3 regions of the Lentibacillus sp. JNUCC-1 genome follow, and region 1 is predicted to be linked to each of the others. Evidence: riboswitches for the same ligand, from Rfam matches in the RefSeq annotation. Region 1 holds a riboswitch; each other region holds the start of a gene.
The links. A riboswitch is a leader RNA that binds a small molecule or an ion and turns the genes downstream of it on or off. The one in region 1 is predicted to bind cyclic di-GMP.

Region 1 (5,083 bases):
TTTTGCAGCGGGAACATTGGATTTGGCTGTGAATCCAACAACTATAATTGATGTTGACAACCTTAAACCGGGTGACTGGATGAACCGTACATTTAAATTGGAGAACAATGGATCACTTGATATCTCTGAAGTGTTCATTCACACAGACTATACAGTCAATGATTATCATGGCGATAATACAGAGGATATGGGTAAACATATTCGTGTTAACTTTCTGAAAAACGAAGATAAAAATGGTGTTCTTCAACCAGAAGAAAATGTCATTGTATCAAGAACATTGGCTGAGCTGCAAGGCGACATGCCAGATGCTGTCAAAAACCAGATCTGGGCTTGGTTTGGCTGGGGAGATGAAGCGAGTGGCATGAAGGCGGGTACTTCTGATGACCTTTATGTCGAGTTCGAATTTGTGGACAATAATAATGATCAAAACATGTTCCAGAAAGATTCACTGGAACTTAAGTGGACATTCGAAGCACATCAAACAGATGGTGAAAGCAGATAAATCATTCAGAGAGGGGATCCCCCCCTCTCGTTTATAACGATTCATAAGACAAAAATTTCTGATTTTCTTTTTATGAATCGTCATAAGCACAGAAAGGCGGGAGCGGGCATGCGGAGTAAACGCGTTATTAAATTCGGAAAGAAAAATCGTCTGTTGATCATTCTAATGAAAACAAGCTTCATTTTCTATCTGGTCTTATTCACAGCGGGTTACATGATTTCAAGTACGACTGCCCACTTCTCCAGCACAACACAGATCAGCCAGCAGGTCGCGACTGGGACATGGAGCATATGGGATGGAAGTGATCTGGCATTCACTGAGGTGATTGATCAAGCTGAGGTTTCTTGTCCAGCGGAGATCACAACCGTGATCTCTAACAAGGGTGAGGGGGCTATGGAAGACACAAGCTTATATGAGGTGTATTATTCCGAAACCGGGAATCCGCAAGAAGATGGAGCAGCGGTAGCACTTAATGCGGGTGAAGGGATCATTGATGTTCTCGAAGCTGGTGAGATGGCTGAGCTTACATATGAGACAGATCAACCCGGCTTTTACCAGTTCGTTATTCATCAGCGTGAAGATCATCCTAGAGATGCACAGGTCTGGAGCGAAAAGATTGAAGTCATCTGTGAAACCGAGCCAGAACCTGAGGAAGAAGAACCACCAGCCACTGAAACTGACAAACAGGAAAACGAAACAGATGAAGAGCCTGAAAAAGCAAAGCAAAAAGAAAAACAACCAGAACAGCCTGAGGCAGAAGGGGAAACAGACCACTCAGAAGAGATAGAAGGAGAACCTGAAAAGAAGCAGAAAACCAAGGAAACAAACTCAGAGCAAGATTCAGCTAAAGATGAGGCTAAAAAGGAAAAACCATCAAATGACGATAAAAAGAGAGAGCAAAAGTCACCAGGCACTAAATCAGACCAATCAGAACAAACTGAGGAGCCTGCTGGTGTGAAAGAGGAGGAACCATCTTGATGAAAAAGCGGAAAGTGATGAAATGGGTCAATAATATTGTAACAACTGTATTGTTTGTGCTGCTCATCAGTGTCGCCACCATGGTGATGGTGACCAAGATTTCGGGCGGAGAGCCTGAAATGTTCGGCTATCAGCTTAAGACTGTTTTGTCAGGATCCATGGAGCCCGGTATTCAAACAGGATCAATCATTGCTGTCAAGCCTGGCGGCGATATGACACGATTCAAAGCGAATGACGTTATCACGTTTCAGGAAGAAGACGGTAAGCTGATCACCCACCGCATAACAGAAGTTCAAAACAGTGGTGACCATGTGATGTACCGGACCAAAGGCGACAACAATAATGCTGAAGATTCCAGCCCGGTATTATCCGGAAATGTGGTAGCAGAATACACGGGATTCACCGTTCCTTATGTTGGTTACCTTGTCAACGCCATTCAAACGAAGAACGGCGCATTCTTTATGCTGATCCCTGGTATCCTGATGTTGATTTACTCCGGATTCGTTATCTGGAAAGCGTTATCGGAACTTGAATTGAAACAAAAAAGAAACCAGGAATCATCTTAAACGGGCGTTGTAAAAGGAGGGGTCGGGTTGAAAAACATCTTATCGGTATGCACGATGCTGGCATTAGGGATCTGTGTTTTGATGCTGCCGGGACATACAGCTTTTGCGGAGACGGAAGAGAGCAGAGATGTTGTGCTGGACCTTTCTCCCAGTGGCTCTCTATTTAATATTGAAAATATGAAACCTGGTGATTGGGCGCCGAGAACAGTGACGGTTGAAAACAACGGATCTCAGAATTTCAGTTATACCATGCAGCTGAAAAATCAGCCATCAGATTTGTTGTTTGATGAATTATGGCTTGAAATTAAACAAGACACAGATGAATTGTACAATGGAAAACTCGCGGATTTTTCAAAGGTTACGGGCAGCTTGCAGTCAAAATCACAGGAAACGCTGGATGTCACCATCCGCTTTCCGGAACATTTGGGAAATGAATTTCAGGGCCTTAACACTTCCTTTTCTTTTGTCCTTAAAGCAGAAGGAGATGCCATAGCAAGCGGAACAGATACCGCCTACATTGATGGTATGATCGACAGCGGCACATCTGGTTTTAAACTGCCGTACACAGCAACATCCATGTTCATGTTTTTACTGGCAGGTCTTTTGACCCTGGCAGCTGGTCTGTTCATAGCAGTCTATCAGAGGAAAAGAGCCCTCAAAGCGGGTTAACGGGAATTATCGTCACAAACGTGACAAAACTAGTACACGATTGACAAAAGAAGACAGAAAATAAACATCCTTTCTATAGTATAATAGTCTCAGTAGAACATTCCCTGACAAGGGCAAACTCATTGAAAAATGACGACGCAAAATCACAGGTCTAATGTTTAACTTTACACGATGACGGCTGGATTTCCAGGGGATATGGGGCGGGAATGTGGAAAAGGTAACTTACAAACATGTATACGATGAAGAATGGGTCGAGCTGTTAAGGGAAGCCAAAGCGTTCGGGCTGACGCCCAAGGAAGTGAGGGCATTTCTGAACCGTGACAAAGAACCACAAGATATTATATGTTAAATAAAACAGGTGCAAACAGAAGGCCAATTCTTGTTTGCACCTGTTTTTTAATGTACAGAAAAATATTAGTGCCGTCACTGTACGTTCTTGCTTATGCTTTTCGGGGGTGAGCAAGACGCCTGCGCTTTTGATTCCTCCAGCTCCGGCGCCTACCCCCTCGAGTCATAAGCAAGAACGCTCCGTGGCACAGACCGCCACTGCACGTTCTTGCTTATGCTTTTCGGGGGTGAGCAAGGCGCCTGCGCTTTTGATTCCTCATAAGTTATCTGTGAAAGATATCAGGCACCCCAAACAGGTGCTTTTTTGTTATAATGAATGAACGTACTACAATGATGGAGGCGTCAGCTGTTGAACTATGCAATGAATGAGTGGAAACATATATTTAAGCTGGATCCGGCGAAAGAGATTTCGGATGAAGCGCTGGATGCGGTGTGTGAATCGGGCACTGATGCGGTCATTGTTGGCGGAACAGATGATGTGACGCTTGATGGTGTGCTTGATTTGCTGTCGCGCATTCGCCGTCACACTGTGCCGTGCATTCTGGAAATATCCAATGTCGAATCAGTGACACCGGGCTTTGATTACTATTTCATCCCGATGGTGATGAACAGCCAAGATAAGAAATGGATGATGGATGTTCAGCACGAAGCGATTAAAACGTTCAAGCCGATGATGAACTGGGAAGAGATTATGATGGAAGGCTACTGTATTTTAAATGAAGATGCAAAAGCCTTCACACATACGAACTGTCTGATGCCGGATGAAGACGATGTTCTGACCTATGCTTATATGGCAGAGCGGATGTTTCGTTTGCCGATTTTTTACATGGAGTACAGTGGTACATATGGGGATCCCGGTCTGGTGGAGCGGGTCAGCAATGAATTGGATGAAACCCTTTTGGTCTATGGGGGAGGAATTATAACACCAGAGCAGGCACAAGAGATGAAGACCTATGCAGATATCGTCGTGGTCGGCAACAGTTTATACACGAATTTAAAACAGGCCCTTAAAACGGTTAAAGCCGTTCAGGGTATGTCATAAAGGAAGGTGTGTGATCAAATGCATGAATTACTGAAAGGTTTGAATAAAGAGCAGCAGGAAGCTGTTCAGCATACAGACGGTCCTTTACTGATTATGGCAGGGGCTGGAAGCGGCAAGACGCGTGTGCTGACACACCGAATTGCTTACTTGCTCGATGAAAAGGATGTCGCCCCGCGCAATGTGCTGGCGATTACGTTTACCAATAAGGCGGCCCGTGAAATGAAAGACAGGGTGGCACGCCTTGTCGGTCCGGAAGGCGCATATATGTGGGTCTCCACCTTTCATTCGATGTGTGTGCGTATTTTAAGACGGGATATCGATCGAATCGGGTATAACCGCAACTTTTCAATACTGGATTCAGGGATCAGCTGTCGGTCATTAAACAAATTCTTAAAAACCTTAATATCGACCCGAAAAAATTTGAGCCGCGGGCGATGCTCGGGCAGATCAGTTCTGCCAAGAACGAACTGATCACACCTGAAAAATACAGCGCGGAAGTTGGCAATTTTTATGAGCGTCAAGTGGCGCAAGTCTATGAAAACTATCAGAAAACATTGCAAAAGAATGAGGCACTCGATTTCGACGACCTGATCATGCAGACGATTCAGCTGTTCAACCGTGTGCCTGAAGTGCTTGAGTACTATCAGCGCCGTTTCCAATACATCCATGTGGACGAGTATCAGGATACCAACCATGCCCAGTACCAGCTCGTGAAGCTTCTGGCAGCGAGGTTTCAGAACCTGTGTGTGGTCGGCGATTCCGATCAATCGATTTATCGCTGGCGAGGTGCGGACATCCAGAACATCCTAACGTTTGAAAAGGATTATCCGTCGGCAGAGACGATCTTTTTGGAGCAGAATTACCGGTCGACGAAAGCGATTCTTGAAGCAGCAAACACCGTTATAGACAACAACACCGGCCGCAAGCCAAAGAATCTGTGGACAGACAATCCCAGCGGCAAAAACATTCATTACTATC
Region 2 (5,083 bases), on a different contig from region 1:
TAAGGGCATTTTCATACAAGCTGACTGTCGGAACCGCATTTTGCTCAATGGCGGTCAAAGCATCCCGCGTGCTTTCCAGCTGTCGTGCTGAACCATTAGCTTCCTGCTGTTCAGCCACTTCAACTTGCAAATTCGATAGTGTCGACTTTTCTGTCTGTATCGCGCTGTTTAAGCTTTGCCGCTGGACAAACAGAAGCGTGATCACGATGGCAATTAAGATGAGAAAAATGGCCAGCAGGAAAACAGGCAGACGCGTTTGTTTCTGTTGTTTTTCTAGAAAGTTAATTTCCGTATTCATCTCATGCCCACCTTCTAACTGCCATTCTTCAAACCAAGTCCAATCACATCGATATACGCATCAGACAGCTCTGTTTCCGGAAAATCATGGATCGGTAAAGTCAAACGTTCAGCAAGCTTTTGCTTCACCACTGGCAAAAATGAGAAATCGCCTGATACGACCAACTGTTCAACCCGATGCACGCCCTTTGTGATCGAGTATTGATAAAAATCGGTGATCCGATTAATTTCAATGATATATTCGTTGATGATTTGATCTGCCTGTTCCGCTGTCATCTCTTCGTCAGCTGCAATCTTCATGTATCTGCTGAAAACAGCTTTATGGTGCTTGAACGCCGTCAGCATTAAAGCATCCCGGTTCCAATGAATCAACAACACATGCTCAGCAGGGTTTTCAGCTGTTTGATAAAAGTAACGATACACAGAAAGCGACGTCAAATCGGCAATCACCGGCTGCAGCCCTGCATCTGAAAAAGCTTTTTTATATGTATTGATTTTATCTTTCGGATAGGCGTAAACCCGGACTTTCGTTGTCCCTTCTTCACTGTCGAGCAGATCGATCGCGAGCGCGGGATCGTTGAACGGCAAATAAAAACTGTTGCCAATCTGTGTCCGCACATATCCCACAGCCTCTTCTTTGGACAGCGTTGCTGGGACGTCCAAATCTCGGATTACGACTGTATCATCGACCAAGCAAAACGCTAAGTCTTTACGTTTCCAGCGATGTTCCTGAACCAATTGCTGAACCGTATTCTCAAATGCTTTCGGATCGGCAATCTTCCCGTCATGCATCGTCCCCTCCGGCAATTCCCGTTCCCCGTGGACAACGATACTGTCGGGTGTATGATTTTTATGAAAAGCATAGCGGATCACCCGGTTCGTTACGACCATATTGACCCTGCTATTGTTAAAAATGCCCAAAAGATCACCTGCTTAAGGAATAATGTAGTATGTATGAGTGTAACATATTAGCTTTGAAAAACGCCTTGCAGGTTTTGCAAGGCGTTTTGTTTATGCGTAAGTTATTTAGGTATCATCACTCGCAGATCCAACTTCAGCATCAGTATCTTCAGGGTAAGCAGCCCCATCAAATTGATAGGTTATTTTAGTTCCTGATTTAGATACGGTTACTTCACCTGAGTATACACTTTCTTCATTTCCAGGTTCTGTAGGGACTTCAGCAAGATATCCTTTTGTATTTAGATCCGAAACAGTGTAAGTGGCTCCTTCGTCTGGTTGTCCTTCTTCTAGGTAGGCAAGTCTCGCAGCATTTAATATCAAATCAACGTTAGCTTGATCTGCATCCTTCTTAGAATTATCAATCACATTCCCAATACTAGGTATGGCAATCGCTAAAATAATTCCCAAAATCGCTATAACAGCCAACAGCTCAACAAGGGTAAACCCTTTTTCCTGTTTAAATCTTCTCTTCAATCTTTCCAACATAACGCTTCTCCCCTTTATGTAAATAGGTTTTTGAGCGTCGGTTGCACTAGCTGCTCCAGATTATCCAAGTGCCCAGATACAGATAATCCTTCCTTGCACCACTACTTTTGTCCTACTTTCATTGTACTAGATTCATAGAATAAAATCTACCTCTTTAGACAAGTTTTTACATGATACTTCAATTTCTGTCACATATACCCGTCTACTTTACAATTTTATTACTGAATGTTTTCAAACAACGAGAACATCGGAATGACAACTGCCATAATCACGCTGCCGACAATTACAGTCAGCACAATAATCATAAGTGGTTCGATCAATGTCTTAATCCGGTTAGACAGTTGCTCTAGTTCTTCCTCGTAAAAATCAGCCGCTTTTTGCAGCATGTGATCCAGTGTTCCGGTTTTTTCACCAATCTGCATCATTTGCACGATCAGTGGCGGAAATGCCCAGTGTCCTTGCATGGGACGGGTAATCGACTCACCAATTTCTAGGGATTCGCGCGATCCTCTTAAAACGTCTTGCATCACTCTGTTACCAACAACACGTTCAGTAATTTCCATTGCTTGCAAGATTGGCACGGAACTGTTGACCAGCGTGCTCATCGTTTGCGTCATGCGAACGAGCACGGCTTTGTGTGCGAGCTGTCCAAGGAACGGGAATCGAATCTTAATAAGATCAACCTGATACGCCACTTCCGGAAATTGAATCACATATTTATAAATCAGCACAGCCGGCACGATGAGAATGACTGCGATCCACCAATACGCACTGACCACATCACTCAAGCTTAATACCAACTGTGTAAAAGCCGGAATCTCTTCACCGAATGACTGAAACATCGATACAAACTGTGGCACGATAAAGACGAGCAGAAAGATGGTCAGGAAAACCGTGATAATGCCTACAATCCCCGGGTACATCAAAGCAGAGATCAATTTCCGCCGGTTGGTATGTTCTTTTTCATAGTAATCGGCCATTTGGTTGAGAATCTCATCCAGTTTTCCGCTCGCCTCCCCGGCATAGATCATGTTCACGAGCAGCTCAGGGAAAATGTTCGGGTGCTCACTTGCGGCGACCGAGAGTGACTCCCCTTTATCGAGATGCTTATCGATATCTTCAAGCGCCAACTTAAGTGCATGGTTGTTCGTTTGCTTAGCCATCGTTTTCGTGGCTTCCGAAATCGAAATGCCGGCATTAATGAGCGTGGCGTATTGCCTGAGAAAGATCACGAAATCGGCATTTTTCAGCTTGCGATTAACGATAATATCTTTGTTCCATGGTTTTGTTTCAGCAATATCAACAATCACAAGGCCGTTTTTTTCAAGCAGGGTCAGGGCTTCGTGTTCGGTTTCGGCTTCGATTTTCCCTTTCACACGCTGTCCGGACAAACGTTTGCCGGTGTATTGAAAGTTCATCCGCTCTCCCTCCCTTTCATTGGACACTCAAAAACGGGGCGACCGTTTCGTATGAGACCACATCTTCATGCAACAGGCGTTTCAAATCCATTTCCAGCGTGTGCATGCCTTGTGCGCGTGAGGTCTGCAGGACGTTTTGGACTTGATGTAATTTTTCATTGATGATCAGATTTTTAACCGCCGACGTATTGACCAGAACCTCGGTTGCTGCTCGCCGGCCAAGGCCATCTTTTGTCAAAAGAAGCCGCTGCGATACGACCGCTTTTAAAATCGTAGCAAGCTGCAGCCGGATCTGACGCTGTTGCTGTGGCGGGAATACATCGATAATCCGTTCAATCGTCGACACCGCGCCGGATGTGTGCAATGTCGCTAGCACAAGATGGCCGGTTTCAGCAGCCGTGATTGCTGTTGAAATGGTTTCAAGATCGCGCATTTCCCCTACCAGAATCACATCCGGATCCTGTCTGAGACTGGCTCGTAAACCGTTCAGGAAACTGTTTGTGTCAAAACCGACTTCCCGCTGATCAATAATGGATTGATTGTGGCTGTGTATGTATTCAATCGGGTCTTCCAGTGTAATGATATGCCTGTCCATCGTCTGATTCATATGGGCGATCATTGAGGCCAGTGTCGTACTCTTACCGCTTCCGGTCGGTCCGGTGACAAGCACAAGCCCCTGCATTTGCGTCGTAATGTCTTTCATAATCGGCGGCAAATGCAGTTCTTCAATCGACGGGATTCGCGTTGGCACCACTCTGAAAGCAAGTGACAATGCGCCGCGCTGATAAAACACATTCACTCTGAAACGGGATATGCCGGCAATGCCATGGGAAAAGTCGAGCTCCCGCTTTTCCTGCAAAATCCCCCACTCATCATCTGTCAGCAACGAGCGGACCATATTTTCCGTATCGACAGGTCGCAGCTGCTCTGTTTTCTGTTCAAACAGCTCACCGTTCACCCGAAAAACCGGTGCTTTGCCGACAGTCATATGCACATCAGAAGCCCCTTGGTGAAACGCATCTGTCAGCCATTTCTGCAATTGTTCTTCCATCGTCTGCACCGCCTTTACAACCGAATCGACACTTGCATGATTTCTTCGAGTGTCGTCTGACCGTTTTTAACTTTTTCCAAACCATCGTGAATCAGGAAGCTCATGCCGGATTCTGTTGCATATGTCCGTATATCCGCCATGGAGCGTTCGTTGAGCAGCATACTTCTGACTGTATCATCAACGACAAACACCTCATGCACCGCCATACGTCCCCGGTAGCCGACATAATGACAGCTGCTGCAGCCTTTTCCTTCATAAATATGGTCAACTTCAATGTTGTACTTTTTGAAAATATCACGTTCCATAGATGTGAGTTCATGCTCTGCTTTGCAATCCCGGCAAATGCGCCTTACAAGCCGCTGTCCCACAACCCCATTCAAGGATGATACAACCAAATACGGCTCAATCCCCATATCAATCAGGCGGGGGATCGCGTCGAGGGCGCTGTTCGTGTGCAAGGTACTGAACACGAGATGACCGGTCAACGAAGCTCTGATGGCAATTTCGGCGGTTTCCCTATCCCGGATCTCCCCGATCATAATCGTATTCGGATCCTGGCGCAAAATGGAACGCAAGCCTGATGCAAATGTTAAGCCCACACTCGGGTTCACCTGCACTTGGTTGACGCCTTCCATCTGAAATTCGACCGGATCCTCGATTGTGATCATATTGACATTTTCCTGATTCAGCTCGTGAATGGAGCCATACAAAGTTGATGTCTTACCCGAACCCGTCGGCCCTGTCAACAGAACGAGCCCTGATGGCAAGCCCAATAATTGCTTATACTTACCCAAGTTCTCCTGTGAAAATCCGAGTTCGCCAATCTGCCGGAGGGCGTTGGACAAATCCAGCACCCGGATCACGATTTTCT
Region 3 (5,083 bases), on a different contig from region 1:
GATGCTCAGCAGACTCATCGGAGACTTATCAGAGCTGTCCGAGCTTGAAGCAGGTACACTGCCCCTACACCGTGAAGCAATTAATTTAAACGATTGGCTTGAAGACATCCATATCAAGCATGAATCCTATGTGACACAAGAAAATCGTATCTTTTCTTTTAAAAAAGTCGGCAACACAGCTCTTTACAAAACATACACTTGTCATATCGATATTGGGCGCATGGATCAAATGACTTCCAACCTTGTCTGGAATGCAGTAAAACATACTGAACCGACTGAAGGTACAATTACGATGACAGTCTCTTTAAAAGAAAAGACAAGCGAAGTGATTTTGCAACTTGAAGACAATGGTCATGGCATTCATGAAGAGGAACTGCCGTTTATTTTTGAACGTTTTTATAAAGCCGCGCATAAATCAGAGGAGGACATCCCAGACGGGTCAGGTTTGGGGTTGGCTATTGCAAAGGAAATCGTTCAAGCACACGACGGCACCATCTGGGCTGAGAGTCAGCTTGGCCGAGGCACCACCTTTTTCATTGCTTTACCAATTTATACTGCATAATTGTCAAAGGAGGGTAAAGACAACCATGTTGAAAGAAACAATTCTGATCGTTGACAATGAAGAGAGTATACGAGATATGATTCAATTTTATTTAGAGAAAAAAGATTACACCGTCCTGACCGCAGCCAGCGGACAGGATGGTCTCAATCTGATAGATCTTGAACTTCCCGATCTCATATTGCTGGATATTGAGATGCCAGGTATGGACGGATTTGAAGTCTGCCGCGAAATCAGGAAAAAAAGAACCCTTCCGATAATCTTCTTAAGTGTACGCAGAAGCGTCATGGATAAAGTAAAGTGCTTTGAATTAGGCGGAGATGACTACCTCATTAAACCATTTGATTATGCCGAGCTTGAAGCTAGAATAAGGGCGAATCTTCGGCGTTATCACCAGAGGGGGACTCAGAATCCAAATGGCTTATTTTTGATGAACTTAAGATTCACCTTTCCCGCTATCAATGTTACATTAACGAGCAGCTTATCCCCCTCTCTGCCAAAGAAATGCAAGTACTCATTCTGCTCGCCAAACGTCCGCAGCAAATCTGGAGTGCCGAAAAGATATACGATCATGTCTGGGGATTCGAATCCGCTGGGGACATTCAAACTGTTAAGGTTCATATCAGCCATTTACGTAGAAAGCTCGAAGCAGACCCTGCAAACCCAAAATATATCCAAACAGTTCGTGGATTGGGTTATGTATTTGCATCTGATTGATCAATGAATTTTTTCTTTTTATGCAAATAGTTAACCAAGACTTAACCTTTGGCTGGTATATTCATTTACACAACCTGGAAAAGTCAAAGTGTTATTGACATCCAAATATATAGGGGAGGGTATTAAATGAGCGAAAATCAACCTGATAACAAAGAGCAAACGGTCTTTAAAGAAGAAGGTGCCTCTATAGAAGGCGCTCAAGCACAAGAATCAGAGAAAAAAACATCGACAGGACTCGATAGAAATGTAGCTGCACTATTATGCTACTTAGCTGGCTTTGTAACTGGTATTGTTTTTCTTGTTATTGAAAAAGAAGACCGTTTTGTCCGATTCCATGCCCTGCAATCGATTGTTACATTTGTCATCATATTTGTAGCAAGCCTCGTACTGACAGCCATTCCGCTGATCGGCTGGATCATCGGGCTTCTGCTTTCACCGCTTTCCGTTGTGTTGTGGATTGTGTTAATGTTAAAAGCTTATCAAGGAAAGGAATTCAAGCTTCCTATCGCCGGGAATATAGCTGAAAAACAACTGGATCAAATGGGCAATAAATAGAGTGAAAACAACCTTTTAACGACTGCCAATTTTCTTAGTGACTCGCATAGGAATTTCAATAAACGTATTCTGAAAAAGGCAAACTCATTGAAAGGTGAGGACGCAAAATCACAGGTCTAATGTTGGTGGTACATCAACAATGACGGCTGGGTTACCGGGACATTCTGGGGGCGGGAATGTGGTTATGTCTGATCAAATACTCGATGAAGAGTGGTTGGAGTTGATTAAAACAGCAAAACTTTTAGGACTTACTGCAGAAGAAGTCAGAACGTTTCTATTAAAAAATACTAAAAAAGCTAATGCCTGAAACTCCTTACAAAAGCCAGGCCCAGACAAAAACAACTCGTGTCCTGGCCTGGCTTTTTATATGAGGAAATTTCATATTTTCCGTAAACTGCAAACTAACTTATGACTGCCACTGGCAACCGCTCGGGGAAAACACTCCGCGTCCAGTGGGCGCTGATGAGCCTCGGGCCCACAGGAGGTGGGTCATGAAGGCGTTGTGACAGGACGTCACGGTTTTAGCCTTCCTTCCCCTACTGCGCGCTCCGGGGCCTCACCGAGGCTTTTCATCCCACAGGAGTCTCCGCGTTTTCCCCGAGCTAGGTGTGAGAGGTTATTCTCTAACTCATATGCGAGTAGAACCGTCCAAGCCACTAAATTAAATAGAGTGATTGGAGCGGAGGGAAGTCGACTCCTGCGGGAACAGCACGAGTCCGAAGACCCCGCAGCGAGCTACACTAAGGATGGTCGACTAAGACCGTCCTTTGCGGACAACGTCGACATACCCCTTGCCGGGGCAAGGAGGCTGAGGCCGTGCCCGCGGCTAGAAGACACTGTGAAAGTGGGTTTCTTGAACAGATGTCGCACTTGAGCTGTGATAAAGTTAAAGCGACTTCCCGGAGCGCAAATCACGGTTCTCTCATCTTGAGTATGAGTCAAATATTCATTAGTTCGCAGTTTGTGTCAATTATTTATTAAAAGTGCAGATTCAGGGAGGGTTTAGTTTCCCATTAGTGCGTTTCCGTCGTTATCAACCATTGTGACGGCTTCGTCTATGATGGTTTGTGGGACGCTAATTTCGTTAAGTTCATTAAACCCATCCAATGTTATCGCAGTATCGATTGAAATGTTATATTCCCCTTGTTCTTCAGGCACTTGGGCTTCGTAATGAATTTGATATTCTTTTACAAACGCTGTATCTTGATCAATGACCATTTCATAGGAACTGTTCATTTCCTCAAGATCCATCGGTAATTCTTTCTCCAGCATTTGCAACATGTCTTTTACCCCACCGTAAAGAGAGGATCTGATTTGGTCATACTCGCCTGAAAATGTGAGCACATATTCACCCTCAGTCTCAATAACCTCAAATTGATCACTATACATAAGATGCGCCTCAATCTGTGCATCTTGTATAAATGGCGACAATTGTTGACCGCCATTGGGATTGGGAACAACACCCCACTCTACCTCATGAACAGAAGAATGGATGTAATGAACATCACTCATTTCATAGACTTCTGATACGATTGGTTTAGCAGCATTACTCTGGATTTCAAGTGCAAAATGCTTGGAATAAGGTTCTTTTAAAAGCATAGTCATATCCAGCTTCTTTTCTTCAACAACGGTCTGACCATCCATAATTTCTTTTATATCGGTCCTTCCGTTCATATGAACACTGTTCAAATCAGCCATGGCTTCAAATGACTGTCGCAGAATGGTTTCAGCGTCTATTACCATATCCTCTCCATCATTGTCATCAGTTGATTCTGCTTCTTCCGTTGTCTCTGCTTCCCCCTCCAAATCCGTGGTATCAGATTCTTCTTTATCGTCATTTTGTGCACTTCTTGTTACTTCTTTTATCGGTACATCTCCACTAGTGCTATTCACGGGAGCATTTGAGTCGTTTTGATTGCATGCCACAAGAAGCACAACGCAAAACAACATAATCAAAAGAATAAACCTTTTCAATATGCGCTCCTCCCACACATTTAAACACCACCTTATTTAACTTCTGTCTATTTTTTGGAAACACCATAAGTCACTGTTCCAGTTTGCGCTTCAAATTGGCCTATATTCACAGTGAAGTACTCAGAATCTTCATCATCCGAATTATTTGCCGAGAGCATATAGCTCTTATTTCCATCTCTTTCTGTTTTATTATCTAACTGTATCTCCAGGCCTCTGATGTCTGCATAATCTTTTACCGCGTCATATAAACTTTCACTGTCATCAGTAAATGAGAAATGAACTGAATAAACAGTTGCGTCGTCCTCTGTGATTGTATTTACCATGGTGATCTCAGCACTTTCTGGTATTGGAAACTCTTCAGGAAAACCATCAGGAAGTTCTGTGTCTTCGCCTGACTCTGATGAAAACTCCCCTTCATTTGTTTTCATCTTCATTTTTGTGTTTCCTTTCTCATCCGAATCAATATCAATACTGCCACCTTCTTTATCATTGATGCTGACTTTCCCATCTTTTGCATTACTTACATCGACAGTCGTTTCTTCACCATTCTCGTCTTTAAGAGTGAAAGTGCCACAACCAAAAAGGAGCATACCCATAGTACCGACGATCAAAATCAGCAAATATTGTTTCATTATATTTCTTCCTCCTTCTATCCTTTAATAACACATTTACATTATATGGACTGAAGGTTAACTCAAAGTTAAGAAACAAAAAATGACACTGTTCTTATGTAAAAGAACAGTGTCATTGGAGTGTTGATTCAGTAAGCTTCCAGCCAGATTCGAACTGGCGACCTCTTCCTTACCATAGTTATGGGCTTTACTGTCAATATGTAGCTTTTTCTCTCAAACCATTGATGTACCGCGCTTTGTTTTTCGCTGTGTTCGCAATTAATATCGTTAAACCCCGAATAATTGAGGGGTATTTCAGACGTACGTCACTTGGATGTCCCCCTCTGTTAGGATAGTTGTCGTACGAGGCAAACGTGGTATGATTAACTAAATCACACGGAGGTCATCGTAATGACAAATAAGCGATATTCAGAGGAACAAAAAACGGCGGCATTGAAGCGGATGATGCCACCACAAAATGAATCAGTGAAAGCATTGAGTAAAGAGACTGGCATCTCAGACGTGACACTGTATAAGTGGCGAAAGGAGGCCAGAGCGTCTGGTAACGCAGCTCCTGGCAATGGGCAAACCAGCGATCGATGGAGCAGCGAAGATAAGTTTCTTGTCGTCATGGAGACATATGCCATGAACGAGAAAGAAATAGCGG

Region 2: it holds a riboswitch for cyclic di-GMP, as region 1 does, so the genes downstream of both, JNUCC1_RS02945 (competence type IV pilus major pilin ComGC) here and JNUCC1_RS19045 (anti-repressor SinI family protein) in region 1, are expected to answer to the same signal.
Region 3: it holds a riboswitch for cyclic di-GMP, as region 1 does, so the genes downstream of both, JNUCC1_RS09260 (anti-repressor SinI family protein) here and JNUCC1_RS19045 (anti-repressor SinI family protein) in region 1, are expected to answer to the same signal.

What each region holds. Positions count from the first base shown of each region.
Region 1 is NZ_WHOH01000003.1:184,573-189,655, forward strand. Features, by position in the region: gene JNUCC1_RS11285 (CalY family protein) at 1-502, shown strand, start outside; gene tapA (amyloid fiber anchoring/assembly protein TapA) at 611-1,480, shown strand; gene sipW (signal peptidase I SipW) at 1,480-2,046, shown strand; gene JNUCC1_RS11300 (LPXTG cell wall anchor domain-containing protein) at 2,074-2,715, shown strand; cyclic di-GMP riboswitch class I at 2,818-2,906, shown strand; gene JNUCC1_RS19045 (anti-repressor SinI family protein) at 2,924-3,064, shown strand; gene JNUCC1_RS11310 (heptaprenylglyceryl phosphate synthase) at 3,425-4,105, shown strand; partial or broken gene pcrA (DNA helicase PcrA) at 4,124-5,083, shown strand, end outside.
Region 2 is NZ_WHOH01000001.1:615,114-620,196, forward strand. Features, by position in the region: gene JNUCC1_RS02935 (PilN domain-containing protein) at 1-298, opposite strand, end outside; gene pilM (type IV pilus biogenesis protein PilM) at 313-1,188, opposite strand; gene JNUCC1_RS02945 (competence type IV pilus major pilin ComGC) at 1,324-1,743, opposite strand; cyclic di-GMP riboswitch class II at 1,771-1,853, opposite strand; gene JNUCC1_RS02950 (type II secretion system F family protein) at 1,962-3,161, opposite strand; gene JNUCC1_RS02955 (type IV pilus twitching motility protein PilT) at 3,178-4,212, opposite strand; gene JNUCC1_RS02960 (GspE/PulE family protein) at 4,227-5,083, opposite strand, start outside.
Region 3 is NZ_WHOH01000001.1:1,974,821-1,979,903, reverse strand. Features, by position in the region: gene JNUCC1_RS09275 (ATP-binding protein) at 1-562, shown strand, start outside; gene JNUCC1_RS19495 (response regulator transcription factor) at 588-1,283, shown strand; gene JNUCC1_RS09265 (DUF4870 domain-containing protein) at 1,403-1,831, shown strand; cyclic di-GMP riboswitch class I at 1,899-1,990, shown strand; gene JNUCC1_RS09260 (anti-repressor SinI family protein) at 2,016-2,138, shown strand; gene JNUCC1_RS09255 (DUF6612 family protein) at 2,834-3,805, opposite strand; gene JNUCC1_RS09250 (hypothetical protein) at 3,853-4,437, opposite strand; one part of gene JNUCC1_RS09245 (IS3 family transposase) at 4,828-5,083, shown strand, end outside.